4 regions of the Psychrobacillus sp. NPDC096623 genome follow, and region 3 is predicted to be linked to each of the others. Evidence: riboswitches for the same ligand, from Rfam matches in the RefSeq annotation. Region 3 holds a riboswitch; each other region holds the start of a gene.
The links. A riboswitch is a leader RNA that binds a small molecule or an ion and turns the genes downstream of it on or off. The one in region 3 is predicted to bind lysine.
Positions count from the first base shown of each region.

Region 1: linked by a shared signal. The riboswitch ahead of dapA (4-hydroxy-tetrahydrodipicolinate synthase) and the one ahead of ACIQX2_RS13860 (Na+/H+ antiporter NhaC family protein) in region 3 are both predicted to bind lysine.
Region 2: linked by a shared signal. The riboswitch ahead of ACIQX2_RS17065 (transporter substrate-binding domain-containing protein) and the one ahead of ACIQX2_RS13860 (Na+/H+ antiporter NhaC family protein) in region 3 are both predicted to bind lysine.
Region 4: linked by a shared signal. The riboswitch ahead of ACIQX2_RS11065 (aspartate kinase) and the one ahead of ACIQX2_RS13860 (Na+/H+ antiporter NhaC family protein) in region 3 are both predicted to bind lysine.

Region 1 covers NZ_JBIWER010000008.1:109,871-114,091, reverse strand. Annotated here, with positions in the region: gene phoU (phosphate signaling complex protein PhoU) at 1-169, shown strand, start outside; gene ACIQX2_RS17990 (YehS family protein) at 284-796, shown strand; gene ACIQX2_RS17985 (VOC family protein) at 892-1,242, opposite strand; gene dapA (4-hydroxy-tetrahydrodipicolinate synthase) at 1,732-2,619, opposite strand; lysine riboswitch at 2,740-2,919, opposite strand; gene ACIQX2_RS17975 (DHH family phosphoesterase) at 3,082-4,221, shown strand, end outside.
Region 2 covers NZ_JBIWER010000007.1:138,592-142,812, forward strand. Annotated here, with positions in the region: gene ACIQX2_RS17055 (amino acid ABC transporter ATP-binding protein) at 1-488, opposite strand, end outside; gene ACIQX2_RS17060 (amino acid ABC transporter permease) at 507-1,265, opposite strand; gene ACIQX2_RS17065 (transporter substrate-binding domain-containing protein) at 1,608-2,456, opposite strand; lysine riboswitch at 2,583-2,766, opposite strand; gene ACIQX2_RS17070 (purine-cytosine permease family protein) at 2,956-4,221, shown strand, end outside.
Region 3 covers NZ_JBIWER010000005.1:39,097-43,317, reverse strand. Annotated here, with positions in the region: gene ACIQX2_RS13870 (bifunctional metallophosphatase/5'-nucleotidase) at 1-682, shown strand, start outside; gene yunB (sporulation protein YunB) at 725-1,495, shown strand; lysine riboswitch at 1,544-1,726, shown strand; gene ACIQX2_RS13860 (Na+/H+ antiporter NhaC family protein) at 1,808-3,367, shown strand; gene lipA (lipoyl synthase) at 3,475-4,221, shown strand, end outside.
Region 4 covers NZ_JBIWER010000003.1:314,306-318,526, reverse strand. Annotated here, with positions in the region: partial or broken gene trxA (thioredoxin) at 1-74, shown strand, start outside; gene uvrC (excinuclease ABC subunit UvrC) at 125-1,915, shown strand; lysine riboswitch at 2,107-2,285, shown strand; gene ACIQX2_RS11065 (aspartate kinase) at 2,382-3,611, shown strand; gene ACIQX2_RS11060 (YslB family protein) at 3,950-4,221, opposite strand, start outside.

The DNA.
Region 1 (4,221 bases), on a different contig from region 3:
TTATAAAAAACTTACTGCTTATCTTAGTGAGCATCCAGAAGAAACTAACCAGCTCGTACAATTATTATTCATCAATCGTTTTCTGGAGAGAACAGCAGACCATATAACAAATATTGCTGAAAGTACTGCATATTTGATAAAAGGTCAAATTTATGATTTCAATTCATAATTAATAAATATAGATACTGGAGGGGAAATGTGAAATTTTCTTCTCCAGTTTTTTAATACTAGCTCAAATTATAGAAGAAGTGCTATTCTAATAATAATTATAGGAGGCTTTTAAATGGAGAATAATGATATATTAATCAGATTGAGATATGCCTTAGATATTAAAAATAAGGACATGGTAGAGATTTTTAAACTTGGTGGCGTGGAAGTCACAAAGGAAGAGGTACTCAAAATTCTTACGAAATCAAAAGAAGATGATGGCGATGAAGAAGTAGTGGATGATGACAACCATATGAAGTGTAATAATAAAATGCTGGAGTCATTTTTGAATGGTCACATCACTTATAAAAGAGGAAAACAGGATCCTAAACCAGAGCAGCCAGCTAGTCCTGAGCTAACTGAGCAGCAGAAGGACCATGTGAATAATATGCTATTGAAGAAGCTCAAGGTAGCACTGCAATTAACAACAGAGGATATGCTAGATATTTTAGATGATGGTGGTATCGCTGTTTCAAAAGGGGAACTAGGCGCCATTTTACGAAAGCCTGGTCACCGTAATTATAAAGAATGCGGGGATAATTTCGCCCGCAAATTCTTAAAAGGTCTAGCGGTGAAATATAGAGGTTAAAGTTTAATGAACTACTATTATGAAAAATGAGCTTGGAGAAGAATATCCGAGCTCATTTTTTTGTCTTTTTTAGTTTTTCCAATCCTTAAAATCCTCTATTTCTCCCAAAGCTCCATCAGTCGACCTTCAGGATCTTTAATCCAAATAAACTTTCCATATTCGCTAATCTCTTTTTCCTTTTCAAGTGGTACACCAATGTCTTCAAGATGTTTGATAGTCTCGTTCAAATCATGTACTTGAAAATTTAACATCACTTGTTGTTCAGTTGGAAAGTAACTGTCATTCTCTGTAAAAAAAGAAAAGATAGTCTCATTTCCTAATTGAGGTTTAATAACTGTCCCATTCCAGCTTTCTATTTCTTCAATCTTTAGTACTTCACTGTACCATTTTTTTATAACTTCCATATTCTTAGTTCTCCAAAATATTCCTCCAAAACCTTTTATCATTTTTACTAACCCCTGTCTGTTTTTGATTTTTAGTTTTTCAATTCAATTATAGATTTAATCTAACTGCTTATGTCCGACTAGTGAATAAAGGAAAAGATCGCCTTTATTGTAATTCTTTCATGGCTTTTCAGAGCTAACATAGTCGCTTGCGCATTTGTTCTTTCAACTGATAAACAAACCATTTACATCACTGTATGAGTAAAATGTGAAATAAAAAATCCCAATCTTATCTTAGACTAACTTGTCCCCATATAATAAATTCAACAATTAGGACGTCAATCCCTTCCTGGAACAACGCTGCCGTTGGTTCATAAAATTAAGTTATAGGTCGCAGTTTTATGAAGTTTCTCATATCATTAGGAAGTCTGTAGTTAAAAGTAGGATTTTCGTGTATTAAATGAATATCACTTGCGACATAAACCTTTTCTTTAAAGAGAGCCAAGTAAAAAAAGAGCGAATTCTGGTGTAGATCGAATTCGCTCTTTTTTCTTATAATGAGACTGTTTCTAAATGTGAAGATAATACATTTTGCAATGTGCTAAGCTCCTCGGCGTTTAATGGAATCATTGGTAGGCGTACACCACCTACAGGAATTCCTTTTAAATTTAAAGCAGTTTTTACAGGTGTCGGGTTTGGTGCAGCAAATAATGCCTTCATAATCGGTAATAACGTGCGGTGATCACTAGCAGCCTCTTTTATATTGCCACTGTTGAATTTTGCAATCATCGCTTGCATTTCGTTTCCGATAACATGAGATGCTACGGAAATGACACCTGCACCTCCAATCGATAGTACTGGAATTGTTAACCCATCGTCGCCGCTATAGAGGGAAAAGTCTTCGCGTGTATTGCTGATGATTTCAGCCATTGTATCTAAGTTGCCGCTAGCTTCCTTTATCGATACGATATTAGGTATTTGAGACAGGCGGATTACTGTATCAACCGTCATATTGACTACACTACGACCTGGAATATTGTATAGCATAATCGGCAGGGATGTAGCTGCTGCAATTGCTTTGAAATGCTGGTACATGCCTTCTTGTGATGGCTTGTTGTAATAAGGAACAACTAGCATAATACCATCGACACCTGCATCAGTTGCACGTTTTGTTAGCTCGATGGACGCTTTTGTATTATACGAGCCAGTTCCAGCAATTACAGGAACTCTTCCATTCACAACCTCCACAGTAAATTTAAACAATTGAACTTTTTCTTCCTCCGTTAATGTCGGAGACTCTCCAGTTGTACCAGATACAACTAATCCTTCTGTTCCATTATCGATTAAGTAATTTATTAAGTTTCGTGTAGCTGGAAAGTCAATCTCTTCGTTATGATCAAAAGGAGTCACCATTGCCGTTAATATTTGTCCAAAATTCATAACTTCTCCACATCCTATAATTTATTATTAAAAATTCAGGGAGAAGGGCATTTTTCAGTAGACGCAAAAAAGCAACAACGAGGGCTCGTTGCTGCAATAGAAATAAAGTAATATTTCTGTGCGTAAGATAGCCCTCCATATAGTCTCCTATATGACAATCCAGTGTTTGTTCAACAACAGAACCAGCTTCAAGAAAAATGAGATTCTTTCAACTTCGGCAAATTCCCCTTTCCACAAATGTCACAGGATCTCATTCTCCTCCAAAAGTGTACTGATGGTTTTTGCGCCTCTATCCTTACTTCAAATGTATTTGAAATAAGAGAATATTTAATTACTAAAATAATACATGGTTTTTCCTACTATTGCAACAGATTACATGTAAAATAAATATAAAGCTATTAGAGGTAAGTTCTAATAATAAGTTTCTCACGAAATAACCATACTATACTAGAGGTGAAAAGGATGTATAAATTATTGTCTCATAATGATTTAGATGGCGTCGGATGTGGCATCTTAGCAAAGCTTGCTTTTGGTGAGCAAGTGAAGGTGCGCTATAATTCGATTTCTTCACTTAATCGAGAGATTGAATATTTTTTAGAAAATGATGAGCCGGATACGTTTTTATTTATAACGGATTTGACTCCAAACGAAGAGAATGAAAAAAAGTTAAATGATTTTTACAATGCAAAAGGAAAGCTCCAATTAATTGACCATCACAAATCTGCTCTCCATTTTAATGATTATGACTGGGGTTATATTTCAGTAGAAAACTCTGAAGGAAAATTAACCTCCGCTACTTCATTATTATATGAATATCTTGTTAATAATGAACTGTTGAAACCAACTGCTGCGCTTTCGGAGTTTGTAGAGTTAGTTAGACAGTATGATACATGGGAATGGGAGAAGAACGGAAACAAGCGTGCCCATTCACTAAATTCCCTTTTCTATTTAATAGCTATAGAAGAATTTGAAGAAAAGATGTTAGAGCGTCTCCGTACTAGTGAGACCTTCAATTTTGATGAATTTGAAAAGAAAATATTACTTATGGAAGAAGACAAGATTGACCGCTATATTCGCAGAAAGAAAAAAGAGATTGTCCAGGCGAAAGTAGGAGAACATTTAGCTGGTGTTGTATATGCAGAAACGTATCATTCAGAGCTTGGCAATGAACTAGGTAAAGAAAATCCGCATCTCGACTATATAGCAATTGTAATTATGGGAGGGAAAAGAATCTCTCTTCGTACAATTTATGACCATATCGATGTATCTAAAATTGCTGGACAGTTTGGCGGTGGGGGGCATCAAAAAGCATCTGGCTGTAATTTAACAGAGGAAGCCTATAAGTTATTTGTTTTGGACACATTCCACCTGTCACCGATTTTGGAAGATGCAAAAAGAAATCAATATAATTTGAAACAATCATCCTTTGGTTCGTTTTATAAAAATAGAAATAATGAAACGTTCATCTTATATTCTAAAAATGGGGTCGATTGGATTCTGGAAAAAGATAAAGTAGCAATCGAAAAAACCTTTACTAGCTTTGAAGAAGGGGAGCGTTTCTTAAAGCGGAACTACGAGGCAGCTTTAGTTAGAGACGAACTT
Region 2 (4,221 bases), on a different contig from region 3:
AATAACATAACATCTGGCTCCATAGATAGGGCTCTAGCTATCGCAACACGTTGCTTTTGACCACCTGATAATTGCTTTGGTTGAGCATTCACATAATGATCCATCCCTACTACTTTTAAATATTTTAACGCAATCTTTTCAGCATCCTCTTTCGAGCGTTTTAATACTTTTACTTGACCGACGATACAGTTATTCAAAACATTATGGTTATTAAATAAGTTAAACTGTTGGAAAACCATTCCTAACTTTGTACGATAGGCATGAATATCATATTTTTCATCTAAAATATTCTCTCCGTGATAAATGATTTGTCCACCACTAGGTTTTTCTAACAAATTTATACACCGAAGTAAAGTCGACTTTCCTGAACCAGAGGAACCGATGATACAAACAACTTCTCCTTTGTTCACTGAAAAATCTATATCTTTTAGAACCTCATGATTTCCGAAGGATTTACTTAAATGTTGAACTTCGATGACATTATCCATAGATTTCTCCTCCTTCGTTTAATCGATTTTAGCATTTTTAGGCAGCATAAGCTGTGGCGGTGGCTGTCCAATCATACTGTAGTTTTCCGGACCATCTAATTTTCTTTCTATATATCGTAATATTAATGTCACCGTAAATGTCATGATGAAGTACAAAATACACGCTATAAAGAAGGGTTCAAAATATTTGAAGCTGATGCCTGCAACTGTTTTGGTTTGAAAATACAGCTCCGTAACACCAATAACATTTAATACGGAAGTATCTTTAATATTAATAATAAATTGATTGCCTGTTGCTGGTAAAATATTGCGAATTACCTGTGGCAAAACAACGTTCCACATTGTTTGAACATGATTCATACCTATTGCTTGCGCAGACTCAAATTGTCCCTTATCAATAGAAATAACTCCACCTCGGACGATTTCTGCCATATAGGCACCGGTGTTGATCGAAACGATGAATATGGCCGCCAATGTACGGTCCATATCTACACCAAATGCTAATGCAGAGCCATAAAAGATCACCATAGCCTGTACAATCATTGGAGTCCCTCTGAAAAACTCAATATATACAGAGAGTATCAAATTTACTATTTTTAACAAAACCCTTTTTAGTTTTCTTTCTGGCGTGGGAATTGTACGAATAACCCCTGCAAGCAACCCAATAACTGCTCCCAAAATTGTACCTATAATAGAGATTAACAGGGTCATCCCCGCTCCACGAAGGAACATCGGCCAGTTATTTGTAATCATCGAAATAATATACTCCATACTCATACATTTCCCTCCTTTCTTAGAAAATCGGCAGACGCAGCTCAGCAGCGAAGAGCGCTGGAAAACTTGAAGTAAAAGGCACTTTTTACCTTTTCAACAAGTCTGAAGCGATTGACTGCTGGCGTCTTAAGCTAGACAGTTTAGAAAAGCGCAAGCGCCTATGCTTTGGAAGTCAGTCTGTGGTCCTCCGACAAGCGCTGGAAGAATTTCACGTAAAGGCGTCCTTTGCCTTTGCTGAAATTCTGAAGCGACTCAGGCGGGCTAGGCGCTGGAGCTAGACAGATAATTAGTAAAAATTAATATAAAAACCGACTGCAAAAAGATGCAGCCGGTATCACTTCATCCTTATTCCGCTGCAGGTTGGTTATTAATAGCAGCATCCATAATCTCTTGACGCTCTTCCTCCGAAATTTCCGCTAAAATTTTGTTAATTTCCTCAGTTAAATTACTACCTTTTTTCAATCCTACAGCTACTGCTGTATCCTCTTCTGCTGCTTTAAATCCATCTTTAAACTCTACCATTGCGAAGTTTTTGTTTGCAGAAGAAGCACTAATTCCTTCTGGACGCTCTGATACGTAGCCATCAATTACTCCAGATTCTAAAGCTACACGCATCGCGGAGAAATTATCAGATGCCGGTTGCTTTTGTACATCTTTAATTTGATCAATTACACCATAATGCGAAGTATTAAGCTGGCCTGTGATTTTCGCACCACTGAAATCTTGAATAGAAGTAGCTCCTTCAAAAGGACCACCTTTTTTCACAACCATTACAAAGTTCGATGTATAGTAGTTTTCCGAAAAATCGATTGTTTGTTTACGTTCTTCTGTAGGTGACATACCTGCTATAATTGCATCAATTTTACCAGATTGCAACGAAGGAACAAGTCCATCCCATTCCGTTTTGACAATTACTAGTTCCTTCCCTAATCCTTCTGCAAGGCGTTTAGCAATTTCTACATCATATCCACCAGCATACTCTGCATTTCCGTCAATCTTTACTCCGCCATTAGAGTCATCGAGTTGAGTCCAGTTAAAAGGGGCATAACCAGCTTCTAAACCTACTGTAAATGTATCAACAGCTTCCTTAGAATCAGACGAAGATCCTGAGGTTTTTGCATCACTCGCTCCACATGCTGCTAAAAACAATACTAAGCTTGCGAATATCGTTAAAAATATTAATCTCTTTTTCATTCGAATTTCTCCCTTTTTTATTATTGTATGTTCCTCCAACAAAAAAAAGACAACTTGTACAAAAAAAGACCTGAGATGAACTCAGGTCGCAATATGTATAGTTGCCCTAAATCCTCTACTTTTCCCAAATGAGATAGCACACCATTATAAACCGGGATGTTTATAGTGGACAGTCCTGCAATTATTCATTGCAGACCCAGCAAGCAATACCGAGCAATATTACAAACTTCGGCGACATTTCCTTCTCCCTAGCATCATAGCTTCTCAAACTCCACAAAGGACTATTAAATATCGCGCCTCTACCTCACTATACTAAGTGAGGTCGTATTCAATTATGATTCATAGTTTACAATACACATATATTCCTGTCAACTGCTTCCGAATTAATATTTAGCTAGGTATATGTTATAATGATTAGTGGCAATATAAAAAACAAGGAAATTTAATTATTATTGCGTCTTTTCGCATTAATAATTATTTTTTATTAGGAGATGATATTATGGGATCTGTCCAAATTACAGATCACAAAGTAACTGAAGAGATAGACAAAGATTATTCATTAGAGAAGGTGCCCCGTAGCCAAAGAAATATGGGTTGGTTAAGTATAACCAATATTACATTAGGAATAGCCACGGCCATTTTTTACTTTCAAATGGGTAGTGTAATGGCCCTACAATTTGGTGCACTAAATGCTATTATCTCCTCCGTTTACGCAATAATAGTTGCCGGTATACTAGGAACCTTTATTGCCTACTTATCTGCAAAATCTGGTATGAATGTCAATCTATTATCCAGAGGAGGAGGCTTTGGTTATATTGGTGCTTCCTTAACGTCCTTCCTTTACGCGACAAACTTTATTATGTATTGTGCATTTGAAGGTCTCATTTTAGTTTCCGCGGTTCACACCTTCTTCCCTAACCTTCACGAATGGGCATTAATTATTTTCTTCGGGTTTATCGTTATACCTTTAAATTGGTTTGGAATCAAACAGCTAGATAGAATACAAAAGTGGTCATTACCTATATTTGTTGTTTTCTTAATAACAGCGATTGTTCTATCGTTTTATGAGCCTTCTGTATTTGATGGACCATTTTGGACTTATCTACCTGAAGGAGTTCAAGTTGGAGGACAAGCTTTGCTTCTCTGTATAGGAGTTCAACATGGAATAATGGGCCTAACAGCGCTTATAGCATCAGATTATGCACGTTTTCTAAAACCGAAAGATATTAAAATTGGATCTGTTGCAATCGGTTTTGTTCCTCAAATCATCTGTTTCGGGGTTATGGGCGGTCTAGGCATTTGGTTTGGTGTTCGCTTAGGAGAACCAAATCCTGGAGTTTATATAGTCATGCTTCTCGGCATTGGCGGAGCATTATTCACTATGTTAACCCAATTACGTATAAATATTACCAATATATATAGTAGTTCCTTATCTTTATCTAACTTCTTTGAAAACATATTTAAATTTACTCCTGGTCGCCGTTTTTGGGTTGTCGTAAGTGGAATTAGTGCAATAATTCTCATGCTTGGAGGAATTGTTGATCACTTAGATACCGCTATGACGTTTCAAGGTGTATTTTTACTTGCATGGGCAGCAGTATTAGTTACCGATGCATTGGTAGTTAAAAAAGCATTGAAAATTGGTAAGGGTTATTATGAGGATCGCCAAGAGTATTTATACAAATGGAATCCCGTTGGAGTTGTATCTCTAATTGTATCTAGTATCCTAGGCACATTTGCAGCACTAGGTTATATGGGATCATTT
Region 3 (4,221 bases):
AATGGAATTTGACCATGTAGCAAGAGGGATTCAATCGAAAAAAGCAGAATTATTTCGTGCAGAATCCCTACCGAATCCAGCCGATGCCGATGAACAACAGTTAATTTGGGAAAATGAAGGTATAGCTGAAATGTCTAGAATTGTTTTTTACAATCCTTCCGCACTAAAGAAGGAATGGTTCATGGAATCCGATTTATCTCATTTCTTCGGAAAAGCACTGCTTTCTTTCACTAATGCTGACTGCGCAATGTTCCCGGCTGGTATCTTTTTAAAAGACCTTCAGCAGGGACCAATTACTGCGAGGGACTTACATCAGTGTTTACCTCATCCAATTAATCCGTGTGTCATTACATTAACTGGTGCAGAGTTACTTGAGGTTATTCGTACAGGAAAAAATGAAAAATGGCCAAAGCTTGAAGTAAAAGGACTAGGATTTAGAGGTAATTATCTTGGAGCAATATTATACGAACAGCTTCAAGAGCTAGAAGATGGGACGGTGCTAATCAAAGCAACACCTCTTGAATTGGAAAAAGTTTATACATTAGCAACGTTAGATATGTTTACATTTGGTTACTTTTTTCCTTCATTAAAATTTGCTCAAAAACAATATTTTATGCCAGAGATGATTCGAGATATTGTGAAATGGTATGGACAACGTGAAAAATTTGAATATGAGTCATGAAAATCCTCCTCCTTACATAAGTAGTAAGTAGGAGGATTGTTTTTGTTCTATCAAAAAAGGAAAAAACGATTTGCTATTTTCACTAGTCAACGCAAGTTAGCTATTTTTTTAACATGTTTTATGTTATCAATTGCAGGCATCATTTATTATATTAATGAGCAACTGACTCCTACGTACCTAAGATATGCAGAAGTCCAAACAAATAAAATAGCATCCATGGTAATTAGCAAAGCGATTAACTCAAGGATTGCAAATGCACTGGATGTCAATGAAATAATTGAAGAAGTACCGTCTGATAGTACAAACATGGTAACAACTCGATTCAATACAGAAATCATTAATCGAATACTTGCTGATACAAATAGCTTAGTTCAATCTCATTTGGAGCAAGCAGAGCAGGGGAATTTGTCTAGCCTTCCATATTTGGATGATATTGAATATGACAAACAAACGATGGAAGACCAAGGTGGAATCGTATTTTTCGTTCCTATGGGGCAAGCGATGAATATTCCCATCATTGGTAACTTAGGCCCGAAAATACCTATACGCTTTCACGTCATCGGTAATGTACAATCGAATGTCACGTCTTCGATAACTAAATTTGGAATTAATAATGCTTATGTTGAAATCAATATCCATATCAAAGTAAATGTACAAATAATCGTACCTTTAGCTAGTAAAATGAGTACAGTTGAACAGAGTATTCCTGTTGCAATGGGGATTGTGCAAGGTCAGGTTCCTTATATATACACAGGTGGCGACGGGGATGCAGCTCCATCCATAGAAGTTCCACTTCCATTACCAGAAAAATAAAAAACCTTCAAAACATAGTATTTACTGTTATACTAGTAGAAATGAATAAGAATAGGTAGAGGCCGCATAACTTAAGAGTAGTTTACAGGAGAATGACAACTGTGATTGTAAACGGAAGGAAGTTTTGCCGAAATTAGATGTTGATTGTCAAGTCAATTCTAGTTGGGGTTATTTTGAACAGAAATAACACTGTCGTTTATACAGATGTATAAATGGAGAGCTACAGAGTATAAAATTATGCTTAAAATTTTAACTAAAAGCCAACCTATGTATATATATTAGGTTGGCTTTTTATATTTGGGAGGACTTGCTTTGGAAAATACAATATTTTCGATTTTACCACCACTTTTAGCAATTGTAATGGTGCTAGTGACAAAAAGAGTTTTATTATCATTGGGGGTTGGAATTGTTTCTGCAGCTTTGTTAGTAGAAAGCTTTTCACCAATTGATTCATTCGTCATTCTTTGGGATTCCTTTCTCACGTCATTCTGGGATAATGGATGGAATTTGTATAATATTTATATATTGCTGTTCATATTAATGCTTGGAGTTATTACTGCGATTGTTAGTTTATCAGGTGGAAGCACGGCTTTTGCAGCATGGGCAGTTAAGCGTATAAAAACAAATCGTGGCTCAAAGCTATTAACAGCATTTTTAGGAATTATTATTTTTGTAGACGATTATTTTAATGCACTTGCTGTTGGACAGATTGCCCGTCCAATCACTGATTCTCATCGAGTATCTCGTGCAAAACTAGCTTATTTTATTGACTCTACATCGGCACCGATTTGTGTAGTTTCTCCAGTTTCTAGTTGGGGAGCGTTCTTAATAAGTCAGCTAGGGGTTATTTTTGCTACATATGCTATTACAGACTATACGCCACTTGAGGCATTTATGTTAATGGCTCCGATGAACTTCTATGTGATTGCTGCGCTTGCGATGGTATTTTTTACTGCATGGACAGAAAATGACTTAGGTCCGATGAAAAAGCATGAAAAACTTGCAAAAGAAACTGGTGTGCTTTTTGATCCAAATAAATCAAATCCAGGTGATTTACAAGGTAATTTCCCGGAAAATAATTATGGGAAAGTAAATGATTTAATCTTACCGATTTTCTCATTAATAGTTGTAACATTATTTTCGATGTTTTGGACAGGTTACCAGGCTTCTGGAAAGGTGATGAATATATTTGTTGTTTTTGAGAACACAGATGTTCCATTCTCTCTATTTATAGGTGGATTAGTGTCGACTGTTTTAGCTATATTATTATATACTCGGCAATTTAAAAGAAATCCAAAAGCTAATGCTGGATTAATCGGAAAAGCTGTTATTTCTGGTATAAACTCGATGTTACCTGCTATTTTTATTTTGATATTTGCTTGGTCTCTTTCATTTTTGATAAACGCACTCGGAACTGGTGAATATTTAGCTAAGCTTGTGACAGATAATAATATTCCGGTTGGTGTAATTCCATTTTTACTATTTGTTTTAACAGCTTTTATGGCGTTCGCAACAGGTTCCTCATGGGGATCGTTTGGTATTTTATTACCGATCGGTGCAAGCATCATTATGGTGGTAGAGCCAGAATTATTACTTCCTGTTTTAGCTGCCGTTTTAGCTGGAGCCGTTTTTGGAGATCATTGCTCGCCTATTTCCGATACAACAATCATGTCAGCAACTGGAGCGGGGGTAAACGTAATAGACCACGTAATAACTCAGCTTCCATATGCTATTATTAGTGCAGTTATTGCGGCAATCGGTTATCTAGTTTTAGGATTAACAGGCTCAGTTATGATTGGATTTGTAAGTGTTATTGTCATTCTTATCGTATTTTTTGTGGTTTGGAGTATTAATAGTAAACGAGCAGTTTAATTAATCTTATATAGGTAATCTGTGTTTTTGTATGGTTGTTTCCAACTAAATATTATGTTACATTGACAACAGTGTAGTTAGTTTATTTAGAATGGGGTCGAGCAAAAGTGACATCGTGTAAACCAACGAAAACAGAGTACCAAAGAAAACCAGATTGGTTAAAAATTAAGTTAAACACGAACGATGAATACAAAGGTTTAAAAAAGTTAATGCGTGAAAATAATTTAAATACCGTATGTGAGGAAGCTAAATGTCCAAATATACATGAGTGCTGGGGTTCGCGAAGAACAGCTACATTTATGATTTTAGGGGCAGTTTGCACACGTGCATGTCGTTTTTGTGCAGTAAAAACTGGACTACCTAACGAATTAGACTTGGCAGAACCAGAAAGAGTTGCAGATTCGGTTGTTATTATGAATTTAAAACATGTTGTCGTAACAGCAGTTGCGAGGGATGATTTAAAAGATGGGGGTTCTGAAGTTTTTGCTGAAACGATTCGTGCGATTCGACGCAAAAATCCTTTTACTTCCATAGAAGTTTTACCTTCTGATATGGGCGGTATTGAGCAAAATATCCGCAATATTATGGATGCAAAACCTGATATTCTGAACCATAACATCGAAACGGTTCGAAGACTCACTCCGAGAGTTCGTGCAAGAGCAAAATACGATCGTTCCCTAGAATTATTACGTCGTGCCAAAGAAATGCAACCTAGCATTCCAACAAAATCGTCGCTTATGTTAGGTTTAGGGGAAACACATGAAGAGATACTAGAAGTGATGGATGACCTTCGTGCTAACAACGTCGATATAATGACGATTGGTCAATACTTGCAACCTTCTAAAAAACACTTA
Region 4 (4,221 bases), on a different contig from region 3:
GTCAACCAGTAGACAAAGCAGTAGGCTTCCAACCAAAAGAAGCATTAGTACAATTCGTAGAAAAAAACGCATAATATAAAACCGGGTGCTCCATAGTGCCCGGTTTTTTTAAACAGGTGATAATATGAATGAATTGATCGAACAAAAATGTGCCATCTTACCAGATGAGCCAGGATGTTACTTAATGAAAGACCGGCAAGGAACTATTATCTACGTCGGCAAAGCGAAGATATTGAAAAATCGTGTACGCTCTTATTTTAAAGGTGCACACGATGGAAAAACACTTCGATTAGTGCAAGAAATTGTTGACTTTGAATATATCGTCACATCATCTGAGCTGGAAGCTTTAATATTAGAGCTTCATCTTATTAAAAAGCATGATCCCAAATATAACATTATGTTAAAAGATGATAAAACGTATCCATATATTAAAATTACTGCTGAAAAAGATCCACGATTGATCATTACGAGACAGGTTAAAAAAGATAAAGGGAAATATTTTGGTCCTTATCCGAATTCACATGCAGCTCATGAAACGAAAAAACTTCTAGATCGTTTATATCCACTTCGTAAATGTCATAAAATGCCAAATCGAGTTTGCCTCTACTATCATATGGGTCAATGTCTAGCTCCGTGTGTGAAAAAAATTGAAGAGAATGTTTATGATTCAATCATTCAAGAAATAATTAGCTTCTTGAATGGCGGTCACACACAAGTGAAAAAAGAATTGGTAGCAAAAATGAATGCAGCTGCAGAAGCACTTGAATTTGAACGGGCAAAAGAGTATCGAGATCAAATTTCACATATAGAACAGGTTATGGAAAAGCAAAAAATGACGATGAATGATTTTACAAGCAGAGATATTTTTGGTTGGCATGTAGACAAAGGTTGGATGTGTGTTCAAGTATTTTTTATAAGACAAGGGAAGCTTATTGAAAGAGACGTTTCATTGTTTCCTCTATTCCGTGATCCTGAAGAGGAGTTTCTAACATTTTTAGGCCAATTTTATGCGAAGTCAGAGCATATTAAGCCAAAAGAAATTTATGTTCCTTTGACTACGGACATCGATTTGGCTTCAAAACTTCTAGAAATGAAGGTTTTCGTTCCGCAAAGAGGAACGAAGAAAAATCTAGTCGAATTAGCTGAAAAAAATGCTAAAATAGCGCTTTCTGAGAAGTTCCATTTGATTGAAAGACAAGAGGAACGGACAATTGGTGCAGTAGAGCAGCTGGGAGATTCAATGGGAATTGCTCCTCCTATGCGTATTGAAGCTTTTGATAACTCGCATATCCATGGCACTGATGCGGTTTCTGCGATGGTAGTTTTTATTGACGGCAAAGCCAGTAAAAAGGATTATCGAAAATATAAAACAAAAACAGCAGCGAAACATGATGATTACGGAGCAATGCGAGAAGTTGTACGTAGAAGATACACTCGTGTACTGAAGGAGAATTTGCCCCTGCCTGATTTGGTCATTATTGATGGTGGGAAAGGACAAATTGAAGCTGCACGCGAAATTATAGAGGATGAACTAGGGTTAGATATTCCAATTGCAGGTCTGGCAAAAGATGGTAAGCATCAAACCTCTCAGCTTATATACGGCGATCCTTTGGAGTTAATACCTATGAAGCGGACGAGTGAAGGTTTTTATCTGCTGCAAAGAATACAGGATGAAGTTCATCGTTTTGCTATTACTTTCCACAGACAGCAGCGTGGAAAACATACGATTGCATCTTCGCTAGATGGTATAGAAGGTATCGGCCCTCAACGGAAAAAAATACTTTTAAAGCATTTTGGGTCGTTAAAGAAAATTCAAGCAGCCAGTAAAGAAGAGCTCATAGAAGCTGGTCTTCCGAGTAAGCAGGCAGAGATTGTGATTAATCATTTTCAGAAAAAATTATTGTCTTCTGAATAATCGTATGTTAAAGTTAATTCAATTTAACTTGAATCAATAAAAGAATGTTGCAAATGGACACATAGGAATTGTTGATTCAAGTTAAGCCTCCGGCGGATGTCACAGATTTTGAAGGGAGTTAATTGCGTAAGCGCAATTCAAAATCTGCACGCAATTACTCCGAGGCGTAATTTTATATTCACTATATTTACAGTGAAGATAGAGGTGCGATAAAACATCAGTACTCAGCAGGAGGAAGGAAAGTTCCGAGAATGGCTGTGGAAAGGGTTTTTCGCCGAAACATAGAATAGCTTTTCCTATTCTATTGTTGGTTCTGCATTTAAGAGATGTAGGATTGTCAGAATTTATATTCTGGAGGGCTATCTCTCATGGGCAGATTTTTTAGACCGTGTATGAGACGAATGCTTTTCACAATATGTGGAAAGCATTTTTTAATCCTTACAGAGAAATTAGGGAGCGGATGTTCATGACTAAAATTGTAATGAAGTTTGGCGGTACTTCTGTTGAATCAACAGAAAAAATTGCAAATGTTGCTACTCGAATTAAAGATGAAAAGGAAAAAGGGAATGATGTAGTCGTTGTTGTATCGGCAATGGGTAAAACAACTGACGAATTGTCGAACCTAGCATACGGATTAGCGGAATCTCCATCAAAACGAGAAATGGACATGCTTTTGTCCAATGGAGAGCAAATTACGATGGCTTTACTTGCTATTAAGTTAAATGCATTAGGGATAGATGCCATTTCTCTAACAGGTGCTCAAGCAGGTCTAGTGACTGATGATGTGCATAGAAATGCGAAAATATTGAAGTTGAATCCATCTAAAATTGATGATTTACTCGCTTCGAACAAAGTAGTAATTGTAGCAGGCTTCCAGGGGATATCCGAAAATGGTGAAATTACCACACTTGGCAGAGGTGGATCTGATACAACAGCTGTTGCAATTGCTGCTTCCATCCAAGCGGAAACTTGCGATATTTACACCGATGTTGATGGTATATACACATCAGATCCGCGCTATATTGAGAATGCTCGTAAACTTGAACAGCTGGAATATGACGAAATGCTCGAACTTGCTAATTTAGGCGCAGGTGTATTACATCCACGGGCAGTTGAATTTGCTAAAAACTATAAAGTTCCATTGCGTGTACGTCCAAGCTATAAAGATGGAGAAGGAACGATTTTGAAGGAGGAAGTAGATGTGGAAAATAATTTAGTAGTTCGTGGGATTGCATTTGAATCCGATATCGTTCGATTAACTATAGAATATGAGGTGCCATTTAATGGTTCATTAGCCTCTATTTTCACAACACTAGCTGCAAATCATATAAATGTGGATATTATTGTTCAGTCGATAGTAGATGGAGTAAAACCGGCAGTTTCATTTTCGATTAAGAAGGAGTCTTTGGCTGAAGCGATCAAAGTTTTAGAAACACATAAACAAGAACTTGGCTTTACCTTCGCTGATTTTGAAGTAGGTCTAGCTAAGGTTTCTATAGTAGGTTCTGGAATGGTATCGAACCCAGGGGTAGCTGCTCAAATGTTTGACCGTTTAAGAATTGAAAATATTCCGGTGAAAATGGTGAGTACATCAGAGATAAAAGTGTCCGTTGTAGTGCCACAGCAGCATATGATTGAAGCGGCCAATGCCCTGCATGACGAATTCAATCTTTCGTTAACCCATCAATCAGTTTAAACTATAACCAACCTTTGAAAATTTTATGAAGAATAAAGTTTTCAGGGCTTTTTATTTGATTACCACTACAGTTGTTTTCCGTTAGGGTGGACTCTTTCCGGAACCATGGCTCGAGTCCGTTTTTTGATAATTCAACTCGTCATGTAAGCGATACACTTTGTTCTAGATTAAAGTGAAGTACTACACATTTTATTGAATGTAGCGGAAGGCGTCCGCCTGGAGCGGAAATCAAAGCGATATTCTTTTGTTTAATTATCAAGAGCCGGTATCTAGGGATTATCTTAAATAATATCTTTTGAAAAAAAGGTAATAGGAAAAGTCAGCGATTGACTATCCTATTACCCTTTTGTTTTAGAATCCCATTTTATTTGTAAGGATACGATGCCATTCTTTTTAACTTCTTCATCATAACATTCAGTCAAAAAGCCACTAAGCTTCTGCTGCTGTTCAGCTAAAAAACCTGCTTCTAATCGATGACTTCTACTTTGTCCACTCTGAGGTAGATTATATGTACTTAATGTATAAAAAGCCGAATCTTTTGTCGTTTTTTCTAAATGTAATGTACCCCATCCGGCTTCATTGAAAAACGTAACGGCTTCTTCCATCGAAT